DNA from 3 places in the Shewanella sp. ALD9 genome. Region 2 is predicted to be linked to each of the others. Evidence: predicted binding sites of a transcription regulator. Region 2 holds the regulator's gene; each other region holds the start of a gene.
What was found. Region 2 encodes NrdR, which represses ribonucleotide reductase genes. Its sites were predicted from a motif close to AAACACNANATNTNGTGTTT; they were not measured.
Positions count from the first base shown of each region.

Region 1 (5,921 bases), on a different contig from region 2:
TCCAAAATCGCTTGGGCTTGTTGCTCAGTTAAATAGTACTGACCGTCACGGATACCGAACTCAGGCTCTAACCATTCAGGGCGTGCAGCGTCATCGCCAGCTTTTTCAAGCATGCCTTGTACATGGCCTAATTCCCAACCTTGTGCAACCAATTTTGCTTTGGCTTCAGCAGGTGTAGGTGAAGCTTTAATAAGCGCAATAATAGGGTCGATGTTAGCCAATGCAATGGCTAGTGCTTCAAGAACATGAGCACGTTCACGGGCTTTACGCAGTTCAAATACAGTACGGCGCGTGACCACTTCACGACGGTGAAGAATAAAACACTCAAGCATTTCTTTAAGGTTAAACAATTTAGGCTGACCGTTAGTCAATGCCACCATGTTGATACCAAAAGAACACTGCATTTGTGTTTGAGAATATAAGTTGTTTAGTACAACCTCACCCACTTCACCACGTTTGATTTCAATAACAATACGCATACCGTCTTTATCAGACTCATCGCGTAGGCCACTGATACCTTCTAATTTTTTATCTTTAACAAGCTCGGCAATTTTTTCAATCAAACGGGCTTTGTTAACTTGATATGGAATTTCATGAACAATAATACGTTCACGACCATTGTCTTCAGTTTCAATTTCCGCTTTCGAGCGCATGATCGCGCGACCACGGCCAGTGTGATAAGCATCGATAATGCCTTTGCGACCGTTTATTGACGCTGCCGTTGGAAAATCTGGACCTGGAATGTATTCCATTAACTGTTCAATCGATAAACTTGGATCTTCGATTAACGCCAAACAGCCTTTCACTACTTCTGTTAAGTTGTGAGGTGGAATGTTAGTGGCCATACCGACCGCAATACCTGATGAACCATTGATTAATAAGTTCGGTACGCGTGTTGGTAACACCGCAGGGATCATCTCTGTGCCATCGTAGTTAGGCACAAAATCCACAGTTTCTTTTTCAAGGTCGGCTAATAATGAATGCGCCAACTTTTGCATGCGGATTTCGGTGTAACGCATCGCCGCTGCAGAGTCACCGTCGACCGAACCAAAGTTTCCTTGTCCGTCAATCAATGTGTAGCGTAGCGAGAACGGTTGCGCCATACGTACAATTGTATCGTATACAGCAGTATCACCGTGTGGGTGATATTTACCAATTACGTCACCAACGACACGAGCGGATTTTTTATATGGTTTGTTCCAATCGTTTTTTAATTCGCTCATTGCGAACAATACTCGACGGTGAACTGGTTTTAAACCGTCACGGACGTCAGGTAATGCACGACCTACAATTACGCTCATGGCGTAATCAAGGTAAGAATTTTTAAGTTCGTCTTCGATGTTAATTGGCGAAATAGATGATGCCAGATCAGTCATAAACTGCGCGTTCCCCTAAAGTGAGCTGACAATAAAACTTCCATATTATTATCTAGCTTAAAAACGTGATTTGGCATTCTAACACAGATATTTAATGTCGCCAGAGCAAAGACCAGCCAAATGCTCTATCACTCTTAAAAATTACAAAAAAGCTAATATTTTCAGCTAATTTAGTTTATTCATTGGCTAATATACGACTAAATTTGAGCAACAATTATCGTTAACTTGCTGATGATTTAAGCAGTTGATAGCATAAAACATCCATTTACCTCGCTTAAATGGATATTTTATGAGCAAGCGTAAACGGCAAAAGCCATTGTTGACTACTATTCGCAAAGGTTATCGCTATAATAGCGACCATACTTTATTACACACTTAGGTTACGTTATGTCACACGCTGAACAATCGACACCCAATGTTGATCCACTCGAGATCGCAAAATTTGAAGCCATGGCGCAAACGTGGTGGGATCTCAATGGCGAGTTCAAGCCATTACATTTACTTAATCCACTGCGTTTAAACTACATTGACCAAACCGCTGAAGGTATTTTTGACAAAAAAGTACTTGATGTTGGCTGTGGTGGCGGTATTTTGTCAGAAAGTATGGCGCGCCTAGGTGCTAACGTTGACGGTATTGATATGGGCAACGCACCACTTGAAGTGGCAAAACTACATGCTTTAGAGTCTGGTGTTACGGTTAATTACCTCAAAACAACAGCCGAAGCACATCGCGATAACCACCGCGAATATTATGATGTGGTCACTTGCATGGAAATGCTCGAACATGTACCCGATCCCCAATCAGTTATTCAAGCCTGTTGTGACATGGTTAAACCTAATGGATTTGTGTTTTTCTCAACCATAAACCGTAATATGATGTCGTATTTAAAGACGATTATCGGCGCAGAGTATTTATTAAAAATGCTGCCAGTTGGTACTCACGATCACAGCAAGTTTATTCGCCCATCGGAACTGATGGCATTGGTCGATAACACCGACTTATTGTGTAAAGATGCGCTGGGAATTACCTACAATCCATTGTCGGGTGTGTTTAAGTACACTAAAAGTGTCGATGTAAATTATATGATAGCCACTCAAAAAATTGATTAATCATCCAGGTGATTCTTTTCAACATTTCAATGTGAATGCACCACAATAGCGTTATGTTGTGCCAATAACGCTATAAAGGGCTTGCACTGTCTATTGTTATTTTCTCTCGTTAGGAGCTAGCCCTTGCATAAACAAGATATAAAAGGAGTGCTGTTCGATTTAGACGGTACCTTAGCCGATACCGCACCAGATTTAGTACAGGCATTGAATCTCAGCTTGGATGAAGCCGGTTTTAACGTCCAACCGCTTGACTTGATGCGCCATGCGGCATCACATGGCAGCTTATATTTAGTTAAAACGGCCATTCCAGATGCCGATGAACAAGTACAAATTACCATCCAGCAAGCACTACTTCAGCATTATGCCCGTATCAATGGTGACAACAGCCGTTTATTCGCTGGCTTACCCGAACTATTATCCTTATTTGATGCCCAATCGATTCCTTATGGCGTAGTGACCAATAAGCCGGCTCGATTTGCCAGGCCATTAGTGGAAAAGCTTGGTTTAACTCATAAATTGAAAACCATGATCAGTGGTGATAGCACTCGTCACTCTAAACCTCATACCGCACCAATGCTGTTAGCAGCACAACAAATTGCCATTGCTCCTCAAAGTATCTTATATCTAGGTGACGCTGAACGTGACTTAGTCGCCGCCCACAATGCCAGTATGTTAGGCGGCGTTGCGTTATGGGGTTATTTATCTGCGACAGATAAACCTGACACATGGCCAGCAGGCAAACAATTTCAACACGGAGCCTCACTTAAACAGTTTTTCACTGATTAATGACAGTGTTCGGCATCGGTTTAGCGGGTTAATTTTTGGGTAAATGAACAAAGCATGAGTGAAGTTTAACGGGTCTTATTAAGCTTAAATGTACAGTTAACAGTCATCAATTTCTACCCGATCAAAACCAACAAAAGATCAACCAATAAACGGTCCATTTTTTTTGATCGCTGTTTATTTTAGCGATCAAATTTTTATCATTTGATGGATTAAAAAATATCATTTATCAAAAACTCTTTATGAATTTGGGCTCTAGGGTTAGTTGTCACTAACCCTGCCGTTTATCCTCAAGTTATCCACAAGAAGTTAATGAAATTGTGGCTTGCAATAAACCTCAAACCTCACTATCTTGTATCTTAGATTTTAAATAACACCATATCTTGTGTGTGGCTGACAATCAAAACACTACTCCACGACGTTCCAAAGGATGTAGTGGCTAACTGAACGTACTGGTGTTTAACTACCACGTTGTGAGTACATCAGGTTGATTGTTTTAACATGGAATTGTTTTGTAACTGGTTCGGATCGAATCAAGCAGCACTGCATCCAACAACAGATCACATGATTAGATATAGAACCAAGGCCTCTCTTCAATGAATAGCAATATGACAGTCACTAAACGCAGTGGCGAACGTGAATCTATCGATTTAGATAAAATTCATCGCGTAATCACTTGGGCAGCCAAGGGATTAAAAAACGTCTCAGTATCTGAAGTAGAACTTCGATCTCATCTGCAGTTTTTTGATGGCATTCCAACAGAAGCCATTCATGAAACGATCATTAAAGCTGCGGCTGACTTGATCTCTCCAGAGTCACCCGACTACCAATTTGTGGCTGCCCGCTTAGCGGTGTTCCACTTACGTAAAAAAGCGTTTGGTCAATTTGAACCACCAACGTTATATGACCATGTCACCAAATTAGTTGAACTGGGTAAATATGACATGCATATCATGGCTGACTACAGCCGTGAAGAATTAGACACACTCGACACCTATATCGATCATTGGCGCGATTTGAACTTCTCTTATGCCGCGGTAAAGCAACTTGAAGGTAAATACCTGGTTCAAAACCGTGTCACCCATGAAGTGTACGAAAGCGCCCAGTTTTTATACATCTTAGTCGCAGCATGTTTGTTTGCCCGTTACCCAAAAGAAATTCGTTTGAAGTACATTAAAGACTTCTATGACGCGACGTCTCTGTTTAAGATTTCTTTACCAACACCAATCATGGCCGGTGTGCGTACCCCTACACGTCAGTTCAGCTCATGTGTATTGATTGAGTGTGATGACAGCTTAGATTCAATCAATGCGACTGCATCGTCTATCGTTAAATACGTTAGCCAACGTGCTGGTATTGGTATTAATGCGGGTCGTATTCGTGCCCTTGGTAGCCCTATTCGTGGCGGCGAAGCATTCCACACCGGTTGTTTACCATTTTATAAGTATTTCCAAACTGCAGTGAAGTCGTGTTCTCAAGGCGGCGTACGTGGCGGTGCAGCAACGCTATTCTATCCTTTATGGCATCTAGAAGTTGAATCGCTATTAGTACTAAAAAACAACCGTGGTGTTGACGACAACCGTGTACGTCATCTTGACTACGGTGTGCAGTTAAACAAATTAATGTACCAACGTTTGATTAAAGGCGAATATATCAGTCTATTCAGCCCATCAGACGTGCCTGGTCTTTACGATGCATTCTTTGAAGACCAAGTTGAGTTTGAACGTTTATACCTTCAGTATGAACAAGACAGCAATGTCCGCAAAAAACAAATTAAAGCGGTTGAACTGTTTTCATTGATGATGCAAGAACGTGCTTCTACTGGCCGTATCTACATTCAAAACGTCGATCACTGTAATACTCACAGCCCGTTTGACTCTAAAGTTGCGCCAATTAAGCAATCTAACTTATGTTTAGAAATTGCTTTACCGACTAAGCCACTTAAAAACATCGATGATCCAGACGGTGAAATCGCGTTGTGTACCTTGTCAGCACTTAACTTAGGCGCAATTAAAGATTTATCAGAGCTTGAACCATTAGCTGATTTAGCTGTTCGTGCGCTAGATAACTTACTTGATTACCAAGATTACCCAATTAAAGCTGCGCAAACGAGTTCAATGAACCGTCGTACCTTAGGTATTGGGGTGATTAACTTTGCTAACTATTTAGCTAAAAACGGTAAAAAGTATTCAGACGGTTCAGCTAATAACTTAACTCACAAAACCTTTGAAGCAATTCAGTTTTATTTACTGAAAGCGTCGATGAACTTAGCAAAAGAGCAAGGTGCATGTCCGTTATTCCACGAGACAACTTATTCGAAAGGTATTTTACCTATCGACACCTACAAGCGTGATTTAGACAAGATTTGTGACGAGCCATTGCACATGGACTGGGAAAGCTTACGTAGCGACATTAAGCAGTACGGTTTACGTAACTCAACCTTGTCTGCGCTAATGCCGTCTGAAACCTCATCGCAAATTTCAAATGCGACTAATGGTATCGAGCCTCCACGCGGTTTAATTAGCGTTAAAGCCAGTAAAGATGGTCAGTTAAAGCAAGTCGTTCCTGATTTTGAATTACTGAAAGATAAGTATGAACTGCTGTGGAATATGCCAAACAACGATGGTTACATCCAACTTGTTGGTTTAATGC
Region 1 is NZ_PJCD01000003.1:1,061,483-1,067,403, reverse strand. Features, by position in the region: gene gyrA (DNA gyrase subunit A) at 1-1,376, opposite strand, end outside; gene ubiG (bifunctional 2-polyprenyl-6-hydroxyphenol methylase/3-demethylubiquinol 3-O-methyltransferase UbiG) at 1,764-2,486, shown strand; gene CXF88_RS12210 (HAD-IA family hydrolase) at 2,610-3,272, shown strand; gene nrdA (class 1a ribonucleoside-diphosphate reductase subunit alpha) at 3,866-5,921, shown strand, end outside.
Region 1: nrdA (class 1a ribonucleoside-diphosphate reductase subunit alpha) is a predicted target of NrdR. The motif match lies at 3,641-3,660, and genes of this name have one in related genera.

Region 2 (5,921 bases):
TCTACTGGTGACACTTCTTCAAAATTACGATCAAGATGCGGCTTTAACAGCTCATCAATTTGCGATGTTTTTGATGCTACACCAGTTAACAACTCACGAAAATAAGCGACATCAACACCGTCAGTGTTCTGTTCAGTTAAAAACTCATGTTCTACGTCAGCAACTTTGTTTTTACTTAACTGCCATGAATAAATGGCTTGAACGGCTAAACGGCGGGCCTTACGGCGCTCTGAAGGTTTCATACTTTTCCTACTATTACAGCTGTTGTTCTAGTTGTTGCAGTACATTAACCATTTCAAGCAAACTAAGGGCTGCTTCGCCACCTTTATTGCCTGCTTTAGTACCCGAGCGCTCAATAGCTTGCTCAATGGTATCAGTAGTTAATACACCGAATGAAACAGGAAGATCATACTCTAATGCAACTTGTGCAAGACCTTTGTTACATTCACCAGCAACAAATTCAAAATGAGGTGTACCGCCACGAATGACAGCACCTAATGCAATGATACCGTCAAACTTTCCACTTGCTGCAACACGTTTTGCTGCAAGCGGTAATTCAACTGCACCAGGTACGCGAACAACAGTAATGTTGTCGTCACTGACCTGGCCGAAACGCTTTAATGTGTCTATTGCACCATCAAGCAGACTTTCAACTAAAAAGCTATTGAATCGCGATATTACGATCGCCACTTTGGCATTTTTCGCTTCGATATTACCTTGAACTACGTTCATTCTATCTTACCTAAATTAGCTAAAGCACCCGGCTCGGGGCAAAAAGAGGCGTTATGATATCACAGCCAAAAGCCCTGAGCGCTATGCAATTAATGAATTTGTTAAATTTACCATAAGCCAAAATTATTCAGCTATATAATCAGTCACTTCTAAACCAAAACCAGACAGTGAATGATAACGTTTTGGCGAACTGAGTAAACGCATAGTGCTGACACCTAAACTCGACAGAATTTGAGAGCCTACGCCAACACGACGAGATGTTCCTTGCCACATTGCTGGCGCAGGAGATTGACCATTATCTTCAGCTTCAAAGGCTTTTACTTTGGCCAATAAATTACTTGTATGTTCATCATTACCCAGTAGTACTAAAACGCCACCTTCGGAAGCAATCCGCTCCATGGCTTTTTCTAATGGCCAACTGCGCTTTTGATCACGTTCAGAATGCAGCAAATCATTAAAGGTGTTTTGCAAATGCACACGCACCAAACAATTCGGTTTTACTTCATCTTTAACCAAGGCGTAGTGTAATTGATTATCGATAGTGTCTCTAAACGTCACCATAGTAAATTCACCAAAACGAGTGGGTAATTTACACTGAGCTTCACGTACAACGGTAGTTTCATTAGTGTTACGGTATTCGATTAAATCGGCAATAGTACCGATTTTAATCCCATGTTTTTCACTGAATATTTCTAAGTCTGGACAGCGCGCCATGGTGCCATCTTCGTTTAAAATCTCAACAATGACACCTGAAGGTTCACAGCCAGCTAAGCGCGCTAAATCGCAACCCGCTTCAGTGTGGCCAGCGCGGGTTAATACTCCGCCCTCTTGTGCCATCAACGGAAAAATATGTCCAGGTTGCACTAAATCAGAGGCTTTGGCGTCTTTGGCAACGGCAGCTTGTACGGTCACTGCACGGTCATGAGCAGAAATACCTGTTGTGACTCCGGTCGCCGCTTCAATTGATACGGTAAAATTAGTCGAGAACTGGGCATTATTATTGGTAACCATTAAAGGCAAATTAAGCTGCTGACAACGCTCTTTGGTCATTGTTTGGCAAATTAATCCACGGCCATAGGTTGCCATGAAATTGATTGCTGCTGGCGTCACTTTATCAGCGGCCATAATCAAATCACCTTCATTCTCTCTGTCTTCATCATCCATCAAGATAACCATCTTACCTTGACGAATATCTTCAATGATTTCTTCTATGCTATGTAGCGCCATTGTCAGACCTTTATTTAGTAAGTGTTTGATTTAAACCTTAGGCATTAAATCTATTGGTATTGCATATTATGTATAGGGTACAAATGGTATTTTACTGTCGCGATTAACGTAAAAAACCTGATTTAGCGAGTAACTCCATGGTCACGCCCGATGAAGGCTGCACATGGTTAGTTTCCGGTTGCATTAAACGTTCTAAATAACGCGCGATTAAATCGACTTCGATATTGACACTATCACCTACTTTTAAATCCACCAGCGTGGTTTCACCTGCAGTGTGAGGTACAATCGTTAATCTAAAACGAGCACCATCAACTTCATTAACAGTCAGGCTCACACCATCGATGGTTATCGAGCCTTTGTGAGCAATATAGCGACTTAATTGGGCCGGTACTGATAACCAAAACTCTAGTGATTTACCTCTGTAAGCGCATTGCTCAACTTTTGCAATGCCGTCGACGTGTCCACTTACCATGTGTCCACCTAATCGAGTGGTTGCCGTAACCGCTTTCTCAAGATTAACCTTTTGACCGACCTGATAACGACTAAAGCCAGTTAAGTCAACGGTTTCAGCTGATATATCAGCAACGTAACCATCACCTAAACGCTCAACAACGGTCAAACACACGCCATTGGTTGCTATACTGTCACCTAGCTTTACATCCGTTAAATCCAGCTTACCGCTGGCAACTGTTAAGCGGATATCGTTACCTTTGCGATCAATTTTACGTAATGTGCCAAGGGCTTCGATTATTCCAGTAAACATAATACTCACTTTTTGCAGTTAAACTTTGCTGTTGTTCAGGTTTTGGACTGAACAACACGCACATTAATAGGGTTGATTATATCTGAGGATATAACGCTTATCTTGTCCAACGTTGCGTTCATCAATTAATTGCAGTGCCGGCGTTTGCTCCATTGTACTGTAATTAGGTAACTGCAACATATTACGTCCGTGGCTACCTAATAGTTTAGGCGCCTGGTAAAGCACAATATCATCAACGAGCCCTTGGGCGACAAATGCTCCGGCTAAGGTAGCACCGGCTTCAACTAAAACAGAATTAGTATGCTGACCTAAATATGTTAGCAAAGCTAACAATGGGATTCTGCCTGACGAGTCACACGTTAACTGAAGAAATGATACGTGATCTGGAAATGCAGCTTTGGTGCTTTCGGGATAATTACAGCCAGAAACCAGTAAAATAGGACTTTGAATTGAAAATAATTGCTGTGTTGCTGTTAATCTTGCGCGACTGTCGAGCACAACCCTTAGAGGTTGGAAGATTTCATCTTTTGTATGGCGAGTGGTTAACTCACCTAACGCCTCATAGCGCACATTAAGGCTTGGGTCATCGACAAGAATGGTTTCAACACCAGTGATTAATGCACAATGGCTAGCGCGGTATTTTTGCACATCAGCTCTTGCTGCACTGCCAGTAATCCACTTCGACACGCCATTAGACAGAGCCGTTTTACCATCTAAACTGGCTGCTATCTTTACCGTTATCCAAGGAAGTCCTGTTTTCATCCGCTTCATAAAACCCAGATTAAGGTCATAGGCTTGTTCGCTGAGCAATCCAACATCAACGTTAATACCAGCCTCACGTAACAGGGTTATACCGCGACCAGACACTTGTGGATTTGCATCGGTCACCGATACCACAACTCTGGCAACTTTGGCATTAATTAAGCCTAAAGCACAAGGTGGTGTGCGGCCATAATGACTGCAAGGTTCAAGAGTGACATACGCCGTGGCACCTTCAGCAGACAAGCCATTATCATGCACCATTTTCAGCGCATTAACTTCGGCATGTCCTTGGCCAGCACGTTGATGATAACCCTCACCAATAATCTTATTCTGATAAACAATGACACAACCAACACAAGGATTTGGCCGAGTGGTATAACGGCCTTTCTCGGCAAGCGCGATGGCACGGCTCATCATTTGGGTGTCAAAGGTGGACCAGTTAGACATGGGAGATAATCTCTTATTGCTTAAATGCCATTAAAACCATTAAAACAGATATTATTAAGCAGCATTACTTTTGCAATTTAGCAATGGCTTCACCAAATTGGGATACATCTTCAAATGCGCGATAAACCGATGCAAAGCGGATATATGCCACTTTATCAAGGCTCATCAACTGTTCCATCATCAGATTACCAATCATTTCAGAATTCACCTCACGCTCACCTGTCGCGCGCAGTGTTGATTTGATTTTAGTCAATGCTTGTTCAATTTCATCAATTGAGACCGGGCGTTTTTCGACCGCACGTAGCATGCCGCCACGCAATTTTTCTTCATCGAATGGTTGTCGAGTGCCGTCACGTTTGATGACGCGAGGCATGACTAATTCTGCGCCTTCAAACGTGGTGAAACGTTCATGACATTCGGTACATTCCCGGCGGCGACGTACTTGGTGACCATCAGCCACTAATCGAGAATCTATAACTTTGGTATCGGTCGCGCTACAAAAAGGGCAATGCATTGAACCTCCTGCAGAAAAAAACAAAATGGCCGCTAACAATTAGCGGCCATTAAAGTTTATCCTATTTGTTGAGCAAGGTTAACCTAAACCTTTTCAACAGGCATCAAGTGACGATTAACCGTATACAGGGAATCGGGCACATAATGCCAACACTTGACCTTTCACTCGTTCAGCCACTTCGGCGTTAGATGCATCATCAAGAATGTCACAAATCCAACCGGTCAATTCTTTCGCTTCTGCTTCTTTAAAACCACGACGAGTAATTGCTGGCGTTCCAATACGAACACCAGAGGTGACAAACGGTGAACGTGGATCATCAGGTACTGAGTTTTTGTTGACGGTAATGTTGGCATTGCCCAATGCAGCATCTGCTTCTTTACCGGTTAAATCACGACCAATTAAATCAACCAACATTAAATGGTTTTCTGTACCGCCAGAAACAATTTTGTAACCGCGAGCTAAAAATACTTCAACCATAGCTTTAGCGTTTTTAACCACTTGCTGTTGATATACTTTAAACTCTGGCTCTAATGCCTCTTTAAATGCAACCGCTTTACCTGCGATTACATGCATTAAAGGGCCACCTTGGCCACCAGGGAATACCGCTGAGTTCAACTTTTTATACAACACTTCATCATCGGCAGCAGAAATAATAATCCCGCCACGTGGACCCGCTAATGTTTTATGAGTTGTTGAGGTGACCACATGTGCATGTGGGACTGGCGTTGGATAAACATCTGCAGCCACTAAGCCAGCAACGTGAGCCATATCAACAAGCAAATAAGCACCAACTTTATCAGCAATCTCACGCATTTTAGCCCAATCGACTATGCCTGAAAATGCAGAGAACCCGCCGATCATCATCTTAGGCTTATGCTCAATGGCTAAACGCTCCATTTCGTCATAATCAATTTTGCCAGCTTCATCGATACCGTAAGGAATGATGTTGTAAAGCTTGCCTGAAAAATTCACTGGTGAACCATGGGTCAAATGACCACCATGAGCAAGGTTCATCCCTAAAACAGTATCACCCGGTTGTAACAACGCCATAAACACTGCGCTGTTTGCTTGTGAGCCTGAATGAGGCTGTACGTTGGCATAAGTTGCACCAAATAATTCTTTTGCGCGTTCAATAGCCAATGTTTCAACAACATCAACGTATTCGCACCCACCATAATAACGCTTGCCTGGATAACCTTCAGCATACTTGTTAGTTAACTGAGAACCTTGCGCTTCCATCACACGTGGACTGGTATAGTTTTCAGATGCAATCAATTCAATGTGTTCTTCTTGACGACAAGTTTCATCTTCAATGGCTTTAAATAATTCTGGATCATAATCCGCAATATTCATCGCTTTCTTCAACATGGTAGCTCCAACATCATTATCTATATAGTAGGGTTGCGCGGTATTCTACTCTGCAACGATAATGATTTACAGTACAAACAACATGAAATTCACTGTGTTCTGAATACA
Region 2 is NZ_PJCD01000002.1:205,921-211,841, forward strand. Features, by position in the region: gene nusB (transcription antitermination factor NusB) at 1-242, opposite strand, end outside; gene ribE (6,7-dimethyl-8-ribityllumazine synthase) at 256-732, opposite strand; gene ribBA (bifunctional 3,4-dihydroxy-2-butanone-4-phosphate synthase/GTP cyclohydrolase II) at 856-1,959, opposite strand; gene CXF88_RS04430 (riboflavin synthase) at 2,063-2,722, opposite strand; gene ribD (bifunctional diaminohydroxyphosphoribosylaminopyrimidine deaminase/5-amino-6-(5-phosphoribosylamino)uracil reductase RibD) at 2,786-3,931, opposite strand; gene nrdR (transcriptional regulator NrdR) at 3,996-4,445, opposite strand; gene glyA (serine hydroxymethyltransferase) at 4,560-5,813, opposite strand.

Region 3 (5,921 bases), on a different contig from region 2:
CGTTCAATAATAGCTATTTCATCGACTTTGTAGTCGCTCATTAGTTTTTTAAACGCAAAATCAAACTCACGAATTGAGTCCGTGCTAGCTGATTGTGAAATACTGAATGAAACTTTACGACATGCTGGCACGTTATAGGTTTCGCCTTCATAGGTCAGTAAACAGATAATGGCTTCGCCGCCTTTTAATTCCACACCACAAATTTTCATGTTAATCCTTACTGGTTTATTCATACGAGTGTGCCGTTGGCATGCTCGTTATCGTTCATTTGTTGCAGGGCAGTGTACTGCCCTACATTCATTATTCTGTCATCGCAGTTTGTTGGTCATCTACTTGCAGATTACCTGCGATTTATGGGCTATTTAGTCTTCTGCTGTGCCGTCGTCTTCGATAATGACAATAGGCTTAACTTTACGGCGAACTGGCGCATCACCGACATCGACGCCAGTGATAAAGCGTTTATCACTCTTTGGTGCCGCTTTAGGTTTTTTAGGTGCGCTAACTCTATTGCTGATCACAGCTGCTTTTGCACTGGTACCAGCTTTGCCTGCCTGAGGCTTATCTTTTAGACCGCTAAATTTGGCCTTTAAGCCTTCAATCACCGTGAGGTCGAAATTTTTACGTAAAAACAATTGTACTTTTTTAAAACTGTCCCAATCTTTAGGACCTACAAATGAAACCGCATCACCTTTAGCGCCTGCACGGCCAGTACGACCAATACGGTGGACGTACTCTTCTGCAAACTTTGGCATATCAAAGTTAATCACTAATGATACGTTGATTAAATCAAGGCCGCGTGATGCCACATCGGTTGTCACTAATATTTTTGATTGGCCACGAGCAAATTGATCCATAATTTGGTTACGAGCCGATTGCTTTAAATCACCACTGAGTGCTGAGGTGGCAAAACCTTGCGCAGCCAATAGCGTGGCTAAACGGTCGGTATCTGAACGCGTAGCGGTAAATACAATCACTTGCTTGTGTTGCTCTTGGCTTAAGATATGCTGTAGCAAGGCTTGTTTATGGTCTAAATGGTCAACCAAAATAATTCTTTGCTCAATATCTTTATGTTCAGTGTAAGACTCACCGATAGAGACATGGCTTGGTGTTTTGAGCAATGTTGTTGCAATGTCACCGATGCTTTCATGATCTAACGTAGCTGAAAACATTAACGTTTGGCGACGCTTATGATCAGCTGCATCATTAATGGCTTTTAGCTGTGGCGCAAAACCTAAATCGAGCATACGGTCAGCTTCGTCAAGAACCAGTAATTCTAAGCCATTTAAATATAAGTGGCGCTGTTGTAAGTGATCCGCAATACGTCCCGGTGTGGCAACAATGAAATGTGGATCTCTGGCCAATGCTTTGGCTTGGTCGTTAAAGTTCTCACCGCCGAGTACGCTAATGGCTTTATATTGGGTATTGGCGACTAATAAACGTAATTGGCCATAAACTTGCTGGGCTAATTCACGAGTCGGTAACAAGATAAGTACCCGAGGATCTTTTTTCGACAATGCTCTAGTGGATATCACGCGTTGCATTGCGGGCAATAAAAACGCTAAGGTTTTACCTGAGCCGGTTTTAGACGATGCCATTAAATCTTTACCTGATAAGGCAATGGGAAGTGCTTGCGCTTGAACATCGGTAGGCGTAGAAATGCCAAGGTGCTTTAGACTGTCAAGCAGGCGCTTGTCCAACGAAAAATCGGTAAATTGCAAAGGTAAATCCCCTAAAAAATGATAGCCGACGATTATAGCTGTTTCACCTTGCTATAGCCAACAAGAGTCGCTTTAGTTATGCTATTTTTTAGCTTTATATTATTGCCTGAGTTCGACGTCGCTATGGGACGATTCAGGCGGGCGTATCGTAAAATTGAATACCGAGCATGGAAGGAACGAAAGATGACAAAGCTCACCGTGGGATTAGCGCTAGGCAGTGGAGCCGCTAAAGGTTGGGCACATATTGGGGTATTGAATGGTTTAGCCAAGTTAGATATTTATCCTGACAAAGTGGCAGGTTGTTCGGTAGGTGCATTAGTGGGTGCTGCCTATGCCAATAATCATTTGGGTGAACTTGAAACCTGGGTGAGTGGATTTTCAAGTTGGGATGTACTCGGGTTAATGGATTTAGGCTGGCGCAAAGGCGGACTTATCAGTGGTGAAAAAGTATTTGATGTATTGGCTAATCGTATTGGCGACCTTAACATTGAACAGCTGAATCGTCCCTTTGCTGCAGTCGCGACAGATTTATATTCTGGGCAAGAGATTTGGTTTAAAGAAGGTGACTTACGCCATGCGGTTAGGGCTTCATGTTCAATGCCGGGCTTTTTACCCCCAGTACAGCAAGGGCATCGCTGGGTTGTGGACGGTGCGGTAGTGAATCCTGTGCCGGTATCATTAGCTCGCTCTATGGGCGTTGATGTGGTTATTGCGGTGGATTTAAATGGCCATCGTCGTGGCCAAATGCACTTAATCCCAGAGCAAGTAAAAAGCCGCAAAGCCACTAAGTCTGAACCTATTGATGAAAAGCGCGAGCTTGAATCTGGCTTTATGGACCTATGGGGTAAAGGCAAAGATTATATGAATGGCTTAACCGATAAATTCTCTTTAGGAAGTTCAAAATCCCATCCGGGTATGCTGGCGGTGATGTCACAATCGATGGATATTCTAGAACAACGCCATAAACGTTCACGCCTAATGGGCGAGCCTCCTGATATTTGCATCGTACCTGATGTGGGTGATATTGGCACCATGGAGTTTCATCGCGCTAAAGAAGCGATTAAAGCCGGTGAGCAGGCTGTAAGTGATATTAAACATTTAATCGAAGCGACCTTAAAGAAATGTTGAAGCGGTATCAAGTATAGTGGTGTGTTTATGATAAATACACCCGTTGATTGCCGCTAAGTGAATGCTTGCTATTTTATCGGTATTTGTCATTAAATCCGCGTTTGTTATTCAACTAGGGCATTGTCTAACCTGCGCAGTCTGATGTAGTTGATAAGATTATTCACTCTCTCATCGTTATCTAGTAGTTATCTCATGGTTCTCTCATAGTGTTTTAGTCATTATCTAGTAGTTATCGAGTAGTTATCTAGTAGTGACTTGCCCGCAATGATCTATCCGCAATGGTCTACCCGCAATTATCTAACGATAACTACCGAGTCATTAGATACAGTGGGTACGTTATTTATGTTGTTGATCTAGCCATTTAAGGTTCGATCAATGACTTAATACCGTCATTCAGCACCATTTTAAGTTGTCAAATACAACCCTTATGGCGTTTGCACATCAGATTATCGATTCAGCAAAGCATCCCAAATCGCTAAATTATGTCGATTTTATCCCCTTGTATTAGCCTGTCAAAATTAGTTGCTATTCCTACAATATCTATCGTTGATAGCAAGTGTTTTTTCAATATTAAGTACTGCCGACAATTATGATCTGGATCAAGGTATTACTCCGCGTAAATGTGTCTAATACACTCTATCTTGTGTTGTGCGTGTATTAAAGCGCTATATATAGTGCTTGTAAAGGATGGTTGTATGCTTGTAGTAGTGAAAAGGGATGGATGCCGAACTGCGTTTGATGGATGTCGAATCAAAGAGGCTGTTGTGGCAGCAATGGAGTCTGCAGGTATAGCCGACCATCAATATGCACAGCAGTTAGCGCAGACGGTAGAGCAGCAAATGGCTGTGAAGACCGAAGTTGATATTCACGAACTACAAGATGCAGTTGAAAATTTATTAATGTCGGGCCCGTTTAAGTCGGTGGCGCGTCATTACATTGAGTACCGTCACGATAGAGATAAACACCGTGAAACCCAGAGTAAATTAAATTGTGCTATTCGCGGTTTAGTTGAGCAATCGGATAGTGCGATTTTAAACGAAAATGCCAATAAAGATGCCAAAGTCATCCCGACCCAGCGAGACTTATTAGCGGGCATTGTGGCCAAGCATTATGCCAAAACCCATTTACTGCCAAAAGATGTGGTAGCCGCCCATGAAAAAGGCGAAATTCACTATCACGACTTAGATTATGCGCCTTTTTTCCCGATGTTTAACTGCATGCTAATTGATTTAGCCGGCATGTTAACGCATGGTTTTAAAATGGGTAATGCTGAAATAGAACCGCCTAAGTCTATCTCAACTGCCACTGCTGTTACGGCGCAAATTATTGCCCAGGTCGCGAGCCATATTTATGGTGGTACCACGATTAACCGTATCGACGAAGTGTTAGCTGAGTTTGTGCAAATCAGTTACCAAAAGCACCTTAGCGTCGCTAAAAAATGGCAAGTGGCTGACGTAGAAGGTTATGCGATGACGCAAACCGAAAAAGAGTGTCATGACGCATTCCAGTCACTTGAATATGAAGTGAATACCTTGCATACCGCTAATGGGCAAACGCCATTTGTCACATTTGGTTTTGGTTTAGGCGTGTCGTGGGAGTCGCGTTTAATTCAGCAATCGATGTTAACTGTACGTATGGCGGGTTTAGGTAAAAATCGTAAAACAGCAGTCTTTCCAAAATTGGTGTTTGCCATTAAAGATGGCGTGAATCATAAAGCGACTGATGTTAATTACGATATCAAAAAGATGGCCTTAACGTGTTCAAGTATGCGCATGTACCCAGATATTCTCAATTATGATCAAGTCGTGAAAGTCACCGGTTCGTTTAAAACCCCAATGGGATGTCGCTCATTTTTGGGCGCCTATGAAGAAAATGGTCAATTGGTCCATGAAGGCCGCAATAATCTAGGTGTTGTCAGTCTTAATTTACCGCGTATAGCGTTGGAAGCAGGTAAAGATGAACAGCGTTTTTATCAAATACTCGATGAGCGTTTGTTAATTGCCCGCAAAGCCTTAGAAACGCGTATTGCCCGTTTAGCCGGAGTCAAAGCACGAGTGGCACCAATCCTTTATATGGAAGGCGCCTGTGGTGTGCGCCTAAATGCGGATGATGATGTGAGCGAAATCTTTAAAAATGGCCGGGCATCAATTTCGTTAGGGTTTATTGGTCTTCACGAAACCATTAATGCTTTATATAGCAATGCTGAACATGTGTTTGATAACACACAATTACGTGATAAAGCTGTCGCCATTATTAGTCATTTAAAGCAAGCCACTGAGTCTTGGAAACAACAAACAGGTTATGGCTTTAGTTTATACAGTACCCCAAGTGAAAATTTATGCAGCCGTTTTTGTCAGCTTGATACTACCCAGTTTGGCGTAGTGGCAGGTGTGACCGACAAAGGCTATTACACCAATAGTTTTCACTTAGATGTCGAAAAGAAAGTAAATCCTTTTGATAAGATTGATTTTGAACAACCTTATCCAGCGATCGCCAATGGTGGGTTTATTTGTTACGGCGAATATCCCAACATGCAGCACAATATTGAAGCGCTCGAAAACGTTTGGGATTACAGTTATAGCCGAGTGCCATATTACGGCACCAATACTCCCATTGATGAGTGTTACGATTGCGGTTTTATTGGTGAATTTAATTGTACTAGTAAGGGCTTTGTGTGTCCTAAATGTGGTAATCATGAGCCAAGCCGAGTGTCTGTTACTCGTCGCGTGTGTGGTTATTTAGGTAGCCCAGATGCACGACCATTTAACTTCGGTAAGCAAGAAGAAGTTAAGCGTAGAGTGAAGCATTTATAATGCATTACAGTGCATATCATAGCGTTGATGTGATTAACGGTGAAGGCACCCGCTGTACGTTATTTGTCAGCGGTTGCGAGCATGGTTGTAAAGGTTGCTATAACCAAAGTACTTGGCGTGTAGATGCTGGCCATATTTTTAGCCAAGCACTAGAAGATCAGATTATTGATGATTTAACCGATACTCGTATTTACCGTCGAGGCTTGTCGTTAAGTGGTGGCGATCCGCTGCATCCCGCCAATTTTGAAGGCGTACTAAAATT
Region 3 is NZ_PJCD01000041.1:311,129-317,049, forward strand. Features, by position in the region: gene CXF88_RS17975 (DUF3010 family protein) at 1-209, opposite strand, end outside; gene CXF88_RS17980 (DEAD/DEAH box helicase) at 363-1,718, opposite strand; gene rssA (patatin-like phospholipase RssA) at 1,902-2,846, shown strand; gene nrdD (anaerobic ribonucleoside-triphosphate reductase) at 3,542-5,659, shown strand; gene nrdG (anaerobic ribonucleoside-triphosphate reductase-activating protein) at 5,659-5,921, shown strand, end outside.
Region 3: nrdD (anaerobic ribonucleoside-triphosphate reductase) is a predicted target of NrdR. The motif match lies at 3,507-3,526, and genes of this name have one in related genera.